3 regions of the Enterobacter chengduensis genome follow, and region 3 is predicted to be linked to each of the others. Evidence: predicted binding sites of a transcription regulator. Region 3 holds the regulator's gene; each other region holds the start of a gene.

Region 1 (5,502 bases), 1.2 Mb from region 3:
TCCTGAAATAATCCCAGCGCGTCGTCGTACTCTTTGCGTAAATAACTCAGCCACTGCTTAATTCGCGCGACGTGATACAAACCGGTGTCGCCCTGCTTTTCAAGACGGCTATATTTTTGCAGCAGCGTGACGACGTCTGCCCACGGCAAACGCGGTTCGTTATATTTCACCACCCGGCTGAGATTAGGCACGTTCAGCGCGCCGCGGCCGATCATGACCGCATCGCAGCCGGTGGCCTGCAGACAGGCCTGCGCGCTCTGGTAGTCCCAAATTTCGCCGTTGGCGATCACCGGAATGGTGAGGCGTTTGCGGATCTCGCCGATGGCCTGCCAGTTAATGCGCTCGGCTTTGTAGCCATCTTCTTTGGTACGGCCATGCACCACCAGCTCGGTGGCCCCGGCCTGCTGCACCGCATCGGCGATCTCGAACTGTCGGGCATCGCTGTCCCATCCCAGGCGAACTTTAACCGTCACCGGCAAATGTGAGGGCACGGCCTCGCGCATGGCTTTCGCGCCGCGGTAAATCAGCTCCGGATCCTTCAGCAGCGTCGCCCCGCCGCCGCTGCCGTTCACCAGCTTTGACGGGCAGCCGCAGTTGAGATCGACGCCGTAAGAGCCCAGCTCCACCGCGCGGGCGGCGTTTTCCGCCAGCCATTCAGGATACTGGCCGAGGAGCTGAATGCGCACCAGCGTCCCGGAAGAGGTCCGGCTCTGGTTATGCAGCTCGGGGCACAGCCGATAGAAGGATTTTACCGGCAACAGCATATCGACCACGCGCAGAAACTCCGTCACGCAGAGATCGTAGTCGTTTACCTCGGTCAGAAGCTCGCGCACGAGAGAATCGAGCACGCCTTCCATTGGGGCCAGTAAAACACGCATAGCAGTACCTGTGAAAAAAGACGCGCTATAGTATCTGCTCTGCCTGAGCGTGGAAAGCACGACGTTCCATTCCGGAATGTCTGGTATGCTCAAATTTCATGATGTGATCCGTGGCACATTTTTAGGTTTAATTGTATGATGAATGCGTTTCAGCAAGGACTATCACCATGAGCAAATCATTGAACATTATCTGGCAATATCTGCGCGCATTCGTCCTGATTTACGCCTGCCTCTATGCCGGGATTTTCGTCGCGTCGCTGCTGCCCATCACCATCCCCGGCAGCATTATCGGCATGCTGATCCTCTTCGTCTTGCTGGCGCTGCAGATCCTGCCCGCAAAATGGGTCAACCCCGGCTGCTTCGTCCTCATCCGCTATATGGCGCTGCTTTTCGTGCCCATCGGCGTCGGCGTCATGCAGTATTTTGATTTGCTCAAGGCCCAGTTCGGCCCGATCGTGGTCTCCTGCGCGGTCAGCACGCTGGTGGTTTTCCTGGTGGTGAGCTGGAGTTCGCATCTGGTGCACGGCGAACGTAACGTGATTGGGGAGAAAACAAAAAAATGATGGCCAATATCTGGTGGTCGCTGCCGTTAACCCTGGCGGTGTTCTTCGCCGCACGTAAGCTTGCCGCGCGGTTCAAAATGCCGTTGCTGAACCCGCTGCTGGTGGCGATGGTGGTGATTATTCCGTTCCTGCTGCTCACCGGCATTCCTTACGAACGCTACTTTGCCGGCAGCAAAATTTTAAACGACCTGCTGCAGCCCGCCGTTGTGGCGCTTGCCTTTCCTTTATATGAGCAGCTGCACCAGATCCGCGCCCGCTGGAAATCCATCATTACCATCTGTTTTGTGGGCAGCCTGGTGGCGATGATCACCGGCACGTCGGTGGCGCTGCTGATGGGGGCCTCCCCGCAGATTGCCGCCTCTATTCTGCCTAAATCGGTGACCACGCCTATCGCGATGGCCGTTGGCGGCAGCCTCGGCGGGATCCCGGCCATCAGCGCGATGTGCGTCATTTTCGTCGGCATTCTCGGCGCGGTGTTTGGCCACACCCTGCTGAACGCGATGCGTATTCATACTAAAGCGGCGCGGGGGCTGTCGATGGGCACCGCCTCGCACGCGCTGGGTACTGCCCGCTGCGCGGAGCTGGACTATCAGGAAGGGGCGTTTAGCTCCCTGGCGCTGGTGATCTGCGGGATTATCACCTCCCTGCTGGCCCCGTTCATTTTCCCGCTGATCCTGGCGGTGATGGGCTAAAATTTGCGATGCGTCGCGCAAATTTCATTTTGATTTCATAAGTTGCATACATAATGAGAAGTGGATCACATATAAAGCCCTAGCGGCTCCGTAAACTACCGATCCATTAACCTTTATGAGGCAAACGCCATGCACCCACGTTTTCAAGCTGCTTTCGCCCAGCTTGCAGAGAATTTGCAGTCAGCCCTGGCTCCCGTACTGGCAGATGCGCACTTCCCCGCCCTGCTGACCGCGGAGCAGGTCACGATGCTGAAACAGGCAACGGGACTGGACGAAGACGCGCTGGCTTTCGCACTGCTTCCTCTGGCTGCCGCCTGCGCGCGGGCCGATCTCTCCCACTTCAACGTCGGGGCCATTGCGCGCGGCGTCAGCGGAACCTGGTACTTCGGCGGCAATATGGAGTTCCTGGGCGCCACCATGCAGCAAACCGTGCACGCCGAGCAGAGCGCCATCAGTCACGCCTGGCTGCGCGGTGAAAAAGCGCTGAGCGCGATTACCGTTAACTACACCCCGTGCGGACACTGCCGTCAGTTTATGAACGAGCTGAACAGCGGGCTGCAGCTGCGCATCAACCTGCCTGGCCGCGCGCCGCACACGCTGGCGGATTACCTGCCCGACGCGTTTGGCCCGAAAGATCTGGAGATCAAAACCCTGCTGATGGACGATCAGGACCACGGTTTCGCCCTGTCCGGCGATGACCTGAGCCAGGCGGCCATTCGCGCCGCCAACAAGAGCCATACGCCGTACAGCAAATCTCCGAGCGGCGTGGCGCTGCAGTGCCGCGATGGCCGAATCTTCACCGGCAGCTATGCGGAAAACGCCGCGTTTAACCCAACGCTGCCGCCGCTGCAGGGCGCGCTCAATCTGCTGAGCCTGAACAGCTATGATTATCCTGACATTCAGCGCGCCATTCTGGCTGAAATCGCCGATGCGCCGCTGATTCAGTGGGATGCCACCGCCGCAACGCTTAAGGCGCTGGGCTGCACGACGATTGACCGCGTACTGCTGGCGTAATCCTTCCGGCGGGCAGAAATGCCCGCCAGTTTGCTGAAAAACCCCTCAGTTGAGTCGCTGTTTCTTGCGCTAACCAGGCGGGTAAAGTAGCCTGAGTTAAATTTCACCTTCGGTACGAGCCATCTGCATGTTAAAGCGCGTTTTTTACAGCCTGTCTGTCCTGGTCGGCATACTGCTGTTGATCGTGCTCGGTCTCGACCGCTGGATGAGCTGGAAAACCGCCCCCTACATCTTTGACGACCTGCAGGACCTGCCCTACCGTCAGGTTGGCGTGGTGCTCGGCACCGCCAAGTATTACCGCACCGGCGTGATCAACCAGTATTACCGCTACCGCATTCAGGGCGCGCTGAACGCCTACAACAGCGGCAAGGTGAACTATCTGCTGTTAAGCGGTGATAACGCCCTGCAAAGCTACAATGAGCCGGTGACGATGCGTAAGGATTTGATTGCCGGGGGCGTGGATCCTGCCGATATCGTGCTCGACTACGCCGGGTTCCGCACCCTGGACTCCATCGTCCGCACGCGCAAGGTCTTCGACACCAACGACTTCATCATCATCACCCAGCGCTTCCACTGCGAACGCGCGCTGTTTATCGCGCTGCATATGGGCATTCAGGCGCAGTGTTACGCGGTGCCGTCGCCAAAAGATATGCTCAGCGTGCGCGTGCGCGAGTTCGGCGCCCGCTTTGGTGCGCTGGCAGACCTGTATATCTTCAAACGCGAACCGCGCTTTTTAGGCCCGCTGGTGCCGATTCCGACGATGCACGAAGTGCCGGAAGACGCGCAGGGCTACCCGGCGGTAACGCCCGAACAGCTGCTTGATATGCAGAAAAAAGAGAAATAACAGGGCCGCCTTTATACTTTCTTTACGCCAGTGCTGACCCTTTTTATCTCCTCTTTACGTCGGCTCTTTTAAGCTGAGTTCATTGCCGCTACGGCTTCATTGAAGAATGACTATGAACTCGATAATGAACGCGTTTTTCCTCAAAAGTCTCCGTCCGTATTTTAACTTTCCCGGCTTATCACTCCCCGGCGCGCTCAATTCTGGTCTCTGGCTGGATGAAAAAATTGACGCCCTGCAGCACAGCGTCGCCGTGGAAGTGGCCGATTATCTTGAACGTTACCCGCAGACGAATCATATCGACGTTTACCTGAACGATATCAACGGCACGATGCGCGGCAAGCGCCTCTCGGTGGAGAGCATGCTAAATCTGGAAAAAGGCTGTTATTTTCCGCTTTCCGTCTATTCGATGGACCAGACGGGAAAAATCGCCGCCCCGCTTTATGAAGAACCGGACCGACTCTGCGTTCCGGTTGCCGGCTCTTTGCGTCCCTGCCCGCAGGATCCGGAGCACAACGCGCAGATCCTGCTGACGATGAAAGACAGCGACGATACCCCCTGCCCGCTTGAGCCCCGCGTGATACTGCAGAACGTGCTGGCCCGCTTCCACCAGCACGGCCTCTTTCCGGTCATTGCCCCGGAAATCGAGTTCTACCTGACGGGACGGGGCGATCGCAATCCGCAAAATCAGGGCTGTTTTCATATGGATACCTCGTCGGCGCATGCGGCGCTGTTTGACGAGCTGGAACAGCTGGCGCACCTTCAGCGCATCCCTCTGTCCGGCGTCGTGGCGGAGGCCGAATCCGGCCAGTACGAATTAAACCTGAAGCACAGCCATCGCGTCGTTGAGGTCTGCGATAGCGTGCTGGCGCTGCGCCGCCTGACCCGATACGTTGCCGAAAAGCACGGCCTGCAGGCCAACTTTATGGCTAAGCCGTTCAGCGAGCTTTCCGGCAGCGGTTTGCACGTCCATTTCAGCCTGAACGATCGTCACGGCGAAAACGTCTTTGCTTCCCCGGTGAACGCGCCTAACAGCATGATGCGCTTGTGCATCGCGGGCCAGCTGGCGCTGATGCCCGCCTCCGTCGCCATTCTTGCACCGGGCGTCAACGCGTTCCGCCGCCTGCGCAAAAATCTGACCGAGCCCGTCTTTAACTCCTGGGGCTATAACACCCGCTGCGCCGCGTTGCGCATTCCCTGCTCGGAAGACCGCAACCGTCGCATCGAGTACCGGCTGGCCGGGGCTGACGCCAATCCGTATCTTGCGGTAGCCACTATTCTTACCGGCATGCTGTACGGGCTGGAACATATCGACGAGGGGGATTTACCTGAACCGCAGCACGAACAATCCGTTCTGCCGCTGTTCCAGCAGGAAGCGATTGAGGCTTTTGCCCGCTGTCAGTACCTCACCGACAGCCTGGGCGAGGCCTTTTCCGAACAGTGGGTCGCCTGCAAGCTCTCTGAACTCGACTGGTTTGAACGCATTGTGACGCACGAGGAGTCGCATCTGGCAT
Region 2 (5,502 bases), 2.2 Mb from region 3:
CCCATGCTGTTATTCGCCAGCCACAGATCTTCGGCCGGATAGATGTCGGACATGCCCGGAACAATAATGCGGCACGCGTAGACGCCCAGGTGTTCGTAATCGGCAATGTAAACTTCCTGGTCTTCCGCTTCAAAGATGGCCATTAAGGTGGCGAACTCTTCTTCCGTGGTACCCGCAAAGCTCCAGTCCACGAACGGATAGTCCGCGTCCTGCTTGAACATATCCCAGGAGATCAGGCCGCTGGAGTCGATGAAGTGTGTTTCGAGGTTAGTGTGCTCGGCCACTTCTTCGTCATCAAACGTTGGCGGGGTGAAGACGTCGAGATCTTTCAGGCTACGGCCCTGCAGCAGCTCGGTGACGGTACGCTCGAGCGCCACGCCGAAGTCCGGGTGCGCGCCAAAGGAGGCGAAGCAGGTGCCGTTTTCCGGGTTAAACAGCACTACGCAGATAACCGGGTACTTGCCGCCCAGCGAGCCATCGTAGGCAAAGATAGGGAAACCTTCCGCTTCAAGCTTGGCGATGGATTCCACCACGCCCGGGTAGCGCGCCAGCACGTCGGCCGGAATTTCAGGCAGGCTGATAGATTCGGCAATAATGCGGTTTTTAATATGACGCTCGAACACTTCAGACAAGCCCTGAACGCGCGCTTCGTTACGGGTGTTCCCGGCGGACATCCCGTTGGACACGTACAGGTTACCGACGATGTTCATCGGAATATAAACGGTCTGCTCGTCGGATTGACGCGTGAAGGGCAGAGCGCAAATACCACGATCTTCATTACCTGACTGGAGATCGATCAGCATGCTGGCGGTCAGCTCGTTTTCCGGATCGTAAAACGCGCGCAGGCGCGGATCCAGAATGCCATCCGGCAGTTCGTCGTCTTCGGTCAGTGGGAACCATTTTTCGTTCGGATAGTGCACGAACGGGCCGTTCGCGATAGTTTCGCCCAGCCAGAAGTCAGCGAAGAAATAGTTGGTGGACAGACGCTCAAAATACTCACCCAGCGCGGAGGCCAGTGCCGCTTTTTTTGTCGCGCCTTTACCGTTGGTAAAGCACAGGGCACAGTCTTTATCGCGAATATGCACGGACCAGACATGAGGTACCGGATTGAGCCAGGAGGCTTCTTCGATGTTAAAACCCAGGTCGGTCAGTTTCTGCTGGAAGCGAGCGATGGAATCTTCCAGAGCGGCGTCTTTGCCGGGGATAAACGTTTGAGTCATGGCGTTCACTTTTATCGTACGTAAAGCGCGCAATGATACGGGTTTTGCGTGACGGGTGCTATCTTCGGCGAAAATAAATGGCTGGGCTATGCTTAGTGGCAGTAACTGACTGTTAAGGCATAGAAAAATGAAAGCATTTGATCTCCATCGGATGGCGTTTGATAAAGTTCCTCCCGAGTTTTTAGGCGAAGTGGCGCTGCGCAGCCTGTATACCTTCGTGCTTGTGTTCCTGTTTCTTAAAATCACCGGCCGTCGCGGCGTACGGCAGATGTCGCTCTTTGAGGTGTTGATCATCCTGACGCTGGGGTCAGCGGCGGGAGATGTCGCTTTTTATGATGACGTGCCGATGGTGCCGGTGTTTATCGTTTTTGTCTCACTGGCGCTGCTTTACCGTCTCGTCATGTGGCTGATGTCGAAAAGCGAGAAGCTGGAAGATTTGCTTGAAGGGAAGCCGGTCGTGATCGTCGAGGACGGACAGCTGGCCTGGGATAATGTACGAAGCGCCAATATGACGGAGTTTGAGTTCTTTATGGAGCTCCGCCTGAATAGCGTTGAACAGCTCGGGCAGGTGCGTCTTGCGATCATGGAAACCAACGGGCAGATCAGCGTCTATTACTATTCTGACGATGAGGTGAAGCCGGGACTCTGTATCCTGCCGGATATGCTCATCGAACGTTTCAGAACCGTACCGGAATCAGGCGAGTATGCTTGTGTAAGATGCAGCCACGTTGTTGCGATGCAGCCGGGGGATCATCAATTATGTCCCCGCTGTGCAAATCCGGAATGGACGAAGGTTAGCCGGGCCAAACGTATCAACTGACAGCCATTTTGTCGGTTTTGTCTTAGCGAGGCGGCAGATTGTTTTGTGTGATGCGGGGCACATTTTCCCGGTCATAAGTTTTAGACATTGCGGCGCGTGTCACTGAATGATAAAACCGATATCCACAGTTATAACTTATGGCTTTTAGCGTGGTGAGGGGAAATGGCTCAGGTCTTTAATTTCAGTTCAGGTCCGGCAATGTTACCGGCAGACGTGCTCAAACAGGCTCAACAGGAACTTTGTGACTGGAACGGTCTCGGTACGTCGGTGATGGAAATCAGCCACCGGGGTAAAGAGTTTATTCAGGTGGCTGAAGAGGCAGAAAAGGATTTTCGCGATCTGCTGAATATCCCCTCTAACTACAAAGTTTTGTTCTGTCACGGCGGCGGGCGCGGCCAGTTTGCTGGCGTTCCGCTGAATATCCTCGGTGATAAAACAGCGGCTGACTACGTTGACGCGGGTTACTGGGCGGCAAGCGCCGTTAAAGAGGCGCATAAATACTGCACGCCGAACGTCATCGACGCCAAAGTGACCGTTGACGGTCTGCGCGCCGTGAAGCCAATGCGCGAGTGGCAGCTTTCTGATAACGCAGCGTATCTGCACTACTGCCCGAACGAAACCATTGACGGGATCGCCATCGACGAGACGCCGGACTTCGGCAGCGATGTCGTGGTTGCCGCCGACTTCTCCTCCACCATTCTTTCTTCGCCCATTGACGTCAGCCGCTATGGTGTGATCTATGCCGGCGCGCAGAAAAATATCGGCCCGGCCGGTTTGACTATTGTCGTCGTGCGTGAAGACCTGCTGGGTAAAGCGCATACATCCTGCCCGTCCATTCTCGATTACACCGTGCTGAACGATAACGACTCTATGTTCAACACCCCGCCGACGTTTGCGTGGTACCTCTCCGGCCTGGTCTTCAAATGGCTGAAGCAAAACGGCGGCGTGGCGCAGATGGACAAGGTGAATCAGCAGAAAGCCGAGCTGCTGTATGGCGTCATCGACAAAAGCGATTTCTACCGCAACGATGTGGCGAAAGCGAACCGTTCCCGCATGAACGTGCCGTTCCAGCTGGCGGACAGCAACCTGGATAAAGTGTTCCTGGAAGAGTCCTTCGCGGCAGGCCTGCACGCGCTTAAAGGTCACCGTGTTGTTGGCGGCATGCGCGCCTCCATCTATAACGCGATGCCGCTGGAAGGCGTTAAGGCCCTGACGGATTTCATGATCGACTTCGAACGTCGTCACGGTTAATGTGCTGTTTTTCACCCCCGCAGCATCCCTGCGGGGTTTTTATTATGTTGAGTTGAGAGTTTAGTTTTCATGGAATCCCTGACGTTACAACCTATCGCGCGGGTAGATGGCACCATTAATCTGCCTGGTTCAAAAAGTGTCTCGAACCGCGCTCTGCTGCTGGCAGCTCTGGCAAACGGCACCACCGTCCTTACAAACCTGCTGGACAGCGATGACGTGCGCCATATGCTCAATGCGCTGAAAGCGTTGGGCGTTCATTACACTCTCTCCGACGATCGTACCCGCTGTGAAGTGACCGGGAACGGCGGCGCGCTGCGCTCGGGTGAAGAGCTTGAGCTGTTTCTGGGGAATGCGGGTACCGCGATGCGTCCGCTGGCGGCAGCCCTGTGTCTGGGCAGCAACAACATCGTGCTGACCGGCGAGCCGCGCATGAAAGAGCGTCCGATTGGTCACCTGGTGGATGCCCTGCGTCAGGGCGGCGCGCAGATTGCGTATCTGGAGCAGGAAAACTATCCGCCACTGCGTCTGCGCGGGGGCTTTACCGGCGGTCACGTCGAGGTTGACGGCAGCGTCTCCAGCCAGTTCCTCACGGCGCTGCTGATGACCGCGCCGCTGGCGCCGCAGGACACGGTTATCACGATTAAAGGCGAGCTGGTCTCCAAACCGTACATTGATATCACGCTGCACCTGATGAAAACCTTCGGCGTTGAGGTGGAAAACCAGTCTTATCAGCGATTTATTGTGCGCGGGGCGCAGCGGTACCAGTCTCCGGGCAACTACCTTGTTGAAGGAGATGCCTCATCCGCGTCCTACTTCCTGGCCGCGGGGGCAATAAAAGGCGGCACGGTTAAAGTGACCGGTATTGGCCGTAACAGCGTGCAGGGCGACATTCGTTTTGCTGATGTGCTGGAAAAAATGGGCGCTAAAGTCACCTGGGGTGATGACTTTATCTCCTGTACCCACGGCGAGCTGAACGCCATCGACATGGACATGAACCATATCCCGGATGCGGCGATGACCATTGCCACGGCGGCGCTGTTTGCCAAAGGCACCACCACGCTGCGCAACATCTACAACTGGCGCGTCAAAGAGACGGACCGCCTGTTCGCGATGGCGACCGAACTGCGCAAAGTCGGTGCCGAGGTAGAGGAGGGCGAAGACTACATTCGCGTGACCCCTCCAGCAAAACTGCAGTTTGCGGAAATTGGCACCTACAACGATCACCGAATGGCGATGTGCTTCTCGCTGGTGGCGTTGTCCGACACGCCTGTAACGATTCTTGACCCGAAATGTACCGCGAAAACCTTCCCGGACTACTTCGAACAGCTGGCACGCATTAGCACGCCGGCCTGATAACGTATTGCCGCATCGCCCGATGCGGCATTTGCTTACGCTTCATTACGCACATCTCCGCTCATTTCTTCTACACTCTGCTTCAATCATTCCGTAATTTGCACGCAAAGGTAACAGTTGCGCACGTTGGCGCGTATAATGCGCGGCGTTCATGTAAACGGTATGCCTTATTTAAGGAGAAAAAGATGACGGCAGTTGCCCCGGTAATCACCATTGATGGGCCGAGTGGCGCAGGGAAAGGGACTCTGTGCAAAGCGATGGCGGAAGCATTGCAATGGCATCTTTTAGATTCGGGAGCAATCTATCGCGTGCTGGCGCTGGCCGCGCTGCATCATCATGTGGACGTGGCCTCTGAAGACGCGCTGGTTCCGCTGGCTGCGCATCTGGATGTGCGTTTCGTGTCGACCAATGGCAACCTGGAAGTCATCCTTGAAGGGGAAGACGTGAGTGGCGAAATTCGCACTCAGGAAGTGGCCAATGCGGCCTCTCAGGTGGCGGCCTTCCCGCGCGTACGTGAGGCGCTGCTGCGTCGTCAGCGCGCGTTCCGTGAAGCCCCGGGTTTGATTGCGGACGGACGCGATATGGGAACCGTGGTATTCCCTGATGCACCTGTGAAAATTTTCCTCGACGCCTCTTCGGAAGAACGTGCTCAACGCCGCATGCTTCAGTTGCAGGAAAAGGGGTTTAGTGTTAACTTTGATCGCCTTTTATCCGAGATAAAAGAGCGCGATGACCGCGATCGTAACCGCGCCGTCGCCCCACTTGTTCCCGCAGAAGATGCATTAGTTCTGGATTCAACCAGTTTAACTATTGAGCAAGTGATTGAAAAAGCGCTACAATATGCGCGCCAAAAACTGG
Region 3 (5,502 bases):
CTGCTCAGCAAGATCGCCCAGCCGACGCTGATCATTCACGCCAAAGACGACCCGTTTATGGATCATCACTCGATCCCCGCTCAGGAATTCCTGCCCGACAACGTTCAGTATCAGCTGACCGAGCACGGCGGCCACGTCGGGTTTATCGGCGGGACGCTGCGCCGCCCGAAAATGTGGCTTGAGACGCGTATTCCTGACTGGCTAACTCCTTATCTGGATGGTGCAAAATGATTATTCCCTGGCAGGATCTGGCTCCCGAAACGCTCGATAATCTGATTGAAAGCTTTGTATTACGCGAAGGCACCGATTATGGTGAACAGGAACGCTCGCTTGAGCAAAAGGTCAACGATGTTAAGCGCCAGCTGAAAAGCGGCGACGTGGTGCTGGTGTGGTCAGAACTGCATGAGACGGTGAATATCATGCCCCGCAACGCGTTTCACGGCTGATCTTCCACTTTTTCAGTCAGGGAGTTGCTATGTCTGCCAGACATCCGGTTATTGCCGTTACGGGGTCGAGCGGTGCGGGAACCACCACCACCAGCCTCGCCTTTCGCAAGATTTTCGCCCAGCTGAATCTCCGTGCGGCGGAGGTCGAAGGCGACAGCTTTCACCGCTACACGCGTCCGGAGATGGACATGGCCATCCGGAAGGCGCGCGATCTGGGTAAACACATCAGCTACTTCGGCCCGGAAGCCAATGACTTCGGCCTGCTGGAACAAACCTTCATCGAGTACGGTCAGAGCGGCAAAGGGCAGTCACGCAAGTATCTGCATACCTATGATGAAGCCGTTCCCTGGAATCAGGTACCGGGCACCTTTACTCCCTGGCAGCCGCTGCCGGAACCCACCGACGTGCTGTTTTATGAAGGGTTGCACGGCGGCGTGGTCACCCCTCAGCACGACGTGGCGCGCCACGTGGACCTGCTGGTTGGCGTGGTGCCTATCGTGAACCTGGAGTGGATCCAGAAGCTGACGCGCGACATGAGCGAGCGCGGCCATTCGCGAGAGGCGGTGATGGACTCGGTGGTGCGCTCCATGGAAGATTACATCAACTACCTTACGCCGCAGTTCTCCCGCACCCACATCAACTTCCAGCGCGTGCCGACGGTGGACACCTCCAACCCGTTTGCCGCCAAAAGCATCCCCTCGCTGGACGAGAGCTTTGTGGTGATCCACTTCCGCAATCTCGAAGGCATTGATTACCCCTGGCTGCTGGCGATGCTGCAGGGCTCATTTATTTCTCACATGAATACGTTGGTGGTGCCGGGCGGAAAAATGGGGCTGGCGATGGAGCTCATCATGACGCCGCTGGTGGAGCGGTTGATGGAAGGGAAGCAGATCGCGTGAGCATGTTCCCTCTCCCTGTGGGAGAGGGTTAGGGTGAGGGCATCAACACGCACGATGCCCCAATAATTAAGCCTCGATCACCTCATACGAATGGGTGATGTTTACCGCTTTCTCCAGCATTAACGCCACAGAGCAGTACTTCTCCGCAGACAGGTCAACCGCACGGGAAACCGCCGCGTCCTTCAGTGCTTTACCGGTCACCACAAAGTGCAGGTTAATGTGGGTGAACAGGCGTGGCGCCTCTTCGCGACGTTCTGACGTGAGTTTGACCTCACAATCCGTTACGTCATGACGGCCTTTTTGCAGAATCGACACCACGTCAATCGCGCTGCATCCCCCTGCCGCCATCAGCACCATTTCCATCGGGCTTGGCGCTTTATCGCCGGAGTTACCGTCCATCAAAATCTGGTGCCCCGACGCGGACTCGCCCAGGAACGTTAAACCTTCAACCCATTTCACGCGCGCTTGCATATTCTTAAACTCCAACGTTGCATTTTTGGTGACAGATTACGCGTGCGTTACATTTCTCGCAATGGAAGGCGACCTGCATCATGCTGAAGCGAGACACCAGGAGACACGCGGCGAAAGCTATGCTAAAACACTCTGGATGCTACAGTAATACATTGACGTTACACATGTATGCAGAGGACATCAAACTTTACTGGCTGCGAAACGTTACGGTAGCCGACTTCCCAGGGTATGGGTAAGAATTCGATTGCAACCCCAGAGTCCGGATGCATCTGATGACTCTGGTGACAGCTTATAACAGAGGATAACAGCGCATGGTGCTTGGCAAACCGCAAACAGACCCGACTCTCGAATGGTTCTTGTCTCATTGCCACATTCATAAGTACCCATCAAAGAGCACGCTGATTCACCAGGGTGAAAAAGCGGAAACGTTGTATTACATCGTTAAAGGCTCGGTGGCAGTGCTGATCAAAGATGAAGAAGGGAAAGAGATGATCCTTTCTTATCTGAACCAGGGCGATTTCATCGGTGAACTGGGCCTGTTTGAAGAGGGCCAGGAACGTAGCGCCTGGGTTCGTGCAAAGACAGCATGTGAAGTGGCTGAAATTTCTTACAAGAAGTTCCGTCAGCTGATCCAGGTCAACCCGGACATCCTGATGCGTCTTTCTTCCCAGATGGCGCGCCGTCTGCAGGTCACCTCAGAGAAAGTGGGTAACCTCGCCTTCCTGGACGTGACGGGTCGTATCGCACAAACCCTGTTGAACCTGGCGAAACAGCCAGACGCCATGACCCACCCGGACGGCATGCAAATTAAAATTACCCGTCAGGAAATTGGTCAGATCGTCGGTTGCTCCCGTGAAACAGTGGGTCGTATTCTGAAAATGCTCGAAGATCAGAACCTGATCTCCGCCCACGGTAAAACCATCGTGGTCTACGGAACGCGTTAATTCCGCTTAAGCGGCGTGCCATCGCAAGGTGTCACGCCGTTTTTGTCTCTACTCCCCATGTGGCGCAGGCTGATCTATCACCCGGAAGTTAACTACGCACTGCGGCAAACGCTGGTGTTGTGTCTTCCTGTGGCCATAGGCCTGATCCTTGGACATCTTCAGCAGGGCCTGCTGTTTTCCCTCGTGCCCGCCTGCTGCAACATCGCCGGTCTGGACACGCCGCATAAGCGCTTTTTCAAACGCCTGATTATCGGTGGCGGCCTGTTTGCGGGCTGTAGCCTTGCGGTGCAGCTCCTGCTAGCCCGGGATATCCCGCTGCCGCTGATCCTGACCGTGCTGGCGATGACGCTGGGCGTCACGGCAGAAATCAGTTCGCTGCACGCGCGCCTGCTTCCCGCGTCGCTGATTGCGGCCATCTTCACCCTGAGCCTCGCCGGGAATATGCCGGTGTGGGAGCCGCTGCTGATCTACGCGCTCGGCACGCTGTGGTACGGGGTATTTAACTGGTTCTGGTTCTGGCTGTGGCGGGAACAGCCGCTGCGCGAATCGCTGAGCCTGCTCTACGTGCAACTGGCGGAGTACTGCGAAGCCAAATACACCCTGCTGACCCAGCATACCGATCCGGACAAATCCTTACCGCCGCTGCTGGCGCGCCAGCAGAAGGTGGTGGATCTGATAAGCCAGTGCTATCAGCAGCTGCATATGCTCGCCGCCAACAAGAACCACGAATATAAACGGCTGCTGCGCACCTTCCAGGTGGGGCTGGATCTGCAGGAGCATATCTCGGTAAGCCTGCACCATCCGCAGGAGGTGCAAAAGCTGGTCGAGCGCAGCCACGCCGAAGCGGTCATCCGCTGGAACGCGCAGACCGTTTCCGCGCGCCTGCGGGTGCTGGCGGACGATATTCTCTATCACCGCTACCCCACGCGCTTTAACATGGAAAAACAGCTCGGCGCGCTGGAGAAAATTGCCCGTCAGCATCCGGATAACCCGGTCGGCCAGTTTGCCGCCTGGCACTTCAGCCGCATCGCCCGCGTGCTGCGCACCCAGCGCCCGCTGTATCCCCGCGACCTGATGGCGGATAAGCAGAAACGGCTTCCGCTATTGCCCGCGCTCAAAAGCTACCTGTCCCTTAAGTCGTCCGCTCTGCGTAACGCCGCACGGATTAGCGTCATGCTGAGCATCGCCAGCCTGATGGGCATGGCGCTGCATCTGCCGAAACCCTACTGGATCTTAATGACCGTGCTGTTTGTCACCCAGAACGGCTACGGCGCCACGCGGGTGCGTATTCTGCACCGGGCTGGCGGCACCATGGCAGGGCTGATTATTGCGGGCGTAACGCTGCACTTTCACGTGCCGGAAGGCTATACCCTGGCGGGGATGCTGGCGGTCACCCTGGTAAGCTACCTGATTATCCGCAAAAACTACGGCTGGGCGATGGTGGGCTTTACGGTGACGGCGGTGTATACCCTTCAGCTGCTCACGCTCAACGGCGAACAGTTTATCGTTGCCCGCCTGATTGATACCCTGATCGGCTGTCTGATTGCCTTCGGCGGTATGGTCTGGCTCTGGCCTCAGTGGCAAAGCGGGCTGCTGCGCCAGAACGCCCACGACGCGCTGGAGGCTGACCAGCAGGCCATTCGTCTGATCCTGAGCGACGACCCGCAGCCCTCCCCGCTGGCGTATCAGCGGATGAAAGTTAATCAGGCGCACAACGCGCTGTTTAACTCCCTCAACCAGGCGATGCAGGAGCCGGGCTTTAACGCGCACTATCTGGCAGACATGAAGCTTTGGGTCACGCACAGCCAGTTTATCGTCGAGCACATTAACGCCATGACCACGCTGGCGCGCGAGCACACGATGCTGACGCCGGATCTGGCGCAGCGCTATTTGCAGTCGTGTGAAATTGCCCTGCAGCGGTGTCAGCAGCGTCTGGAGTATGACGCGCCGGGTGAGTCGGGGGATTCGAACATTCTGGAAGCGCCTGAGACGCTGACCCACGGGCCGATGAGCACGCTGGAGCAGCATTTGCAGCGCGTGCTGGGGCATCTGAACACCATGCACACCATTTCGTCGGTGGCATGGCGTCAGCGCCCGCATCACGGCATTTGGTTAACGCGACGGTTAAAACGAACCGAGTATTAGCCTTTAACGATCTTCCCGACCGCCGCGGCAAAGCGGGTGAGCCCGTCTTCAATATCCTTATCTTCCACCACCAGCGACGGCGCGAAGCGCATCACGTCCGGCCCCGCATTCAGCACCATTACCCCTTCGCGCGCGGCGGCGTGCAGGAAGTCGCGCGCGCGGCCCTTGTACTGCGGCTTCAGCTGGGCACCGATCAGCAGACCCATGCCACGAATTTCGCTGAACACGTCGTACTGCTCGTCAATCTTCTGCAGGTGTTTCACAAACAGCTCGCGCTTCGCGCTAACGCCGTTCAGCACCTCTGGGGTGTTGATAATGTCGAACGCGGCACCCGCCACGGCGCTCGCCAGCGGGTTACCGCCGTAGGTGGAGCCGTGGGAGCCAACGTGGAACGCGGAGGCGATCTCCTGGGTCGTCAGGACCGCGCTCACCGGGAAACCGCCGCCGAGGGCTTTGGCGCTGGTCAGAATATCCGGCGTCACGCCGTAGTGCATATAGGCAAACAGTTCCCCGGTACGCCCCATTCCACACTGTACCTCATCAAAGACCAGCAGCGCCTGATGCTCATCGCACAGCGCGCGCAGCCCCTGCAGGAAT

The links. The regulator CRP, encoded in region 3, controls carbon source genes, mostly activating them, when cyclic AMP is high. The targets are predictions, from matches to a motif close to ATGTGANNNNNNTCACAT.
Region 1: cdd (cytidine deaminase) is a predicted target of CRP. The motif match lies at 2,187-2,204, and genes of this name have one in related genera.
Region 2: serC (3-phosphoserine/phosphohydroxythreonine transaminase) is a predicted target of CRP. The motif match lies at 2,086-2,103, and genes of this name have one in related genera.

What each region holds. Positions count from the first base shown of each region.
Region 1 covers NZ_CP043318.1:3,430,543-3,436,044, forward strand. Annotated here, with positions in the region: gene dusC (tRNA dihydrouridine(16) synthase DusC) at 1-878, opposite strand, end outside; gene FY206_RS16645 (CidA/LrgA family protein) at 1,046-1,441, shown strand; gene FY206_RS16650 (CidB/LrgB family autolysis modulator) at 1,438-2,133, shown strand; gene cdd (cytidine deaminase) at 2,263-3,147, shown strand; gene sanA (outer membrane permeability protein SanA) at 3,275-3,991, shown strand; gene FY206_RS16665 (glutamine synthetase family protein) at 4,116-5,502, shown strand, end outside.
Region 2 covers NZ_CP043318.1:1,790,865-1,796,366, forward strand. Annotated here, with positions in the region: gene ycaO (30S ribosomal protein S12 methylthiotransferase accessory factor YcaO) at 1-1,220, opposite strand, end outside; gene FY206_RS08790 (DUF421 domain-containing protein) at 1,348-2,040, shown strand; gene serC (3-phosphoserine/phosphohydroxythreonine transaminase) at 2,203-3,291, shown strand; gene aroA (3-phosphoshikimate 1-carboxyvinyltransferase) at 3,361-4,644, shown strand; gene cmk ((d)CMP kinase) at 4,830-5,502, shown strand, end outside.
Region 3 covers NZ_CP043318.1:4,657,015-4,662,516, forward strand. Annotated here, with positions in the region: gene FY206_RS22635 (hydrolase) at 1-231, shown strand, start outside; gene FY206_RS22640 (YheU family protein) at 228-446, shown strand; gene FY206_RS22645 (phosphoribulokinase) at 476-1,345, shown strand; gene FY206_RS22650 (OsmC family protein) at 1,412-1,816, opposite strand; gene crp (cAMP-activated global transcriptional regulator CRP) at 2,128-2,760, shown strand; gene FY206_RS22660 (YccS/YhfK family putative transporter) at 2,818-4,905, shown strand; gene argD (bifunctional acetylornithine/succinyldiaminopimelate transaminase) at 4,902-5,502, opposite strand, start outside.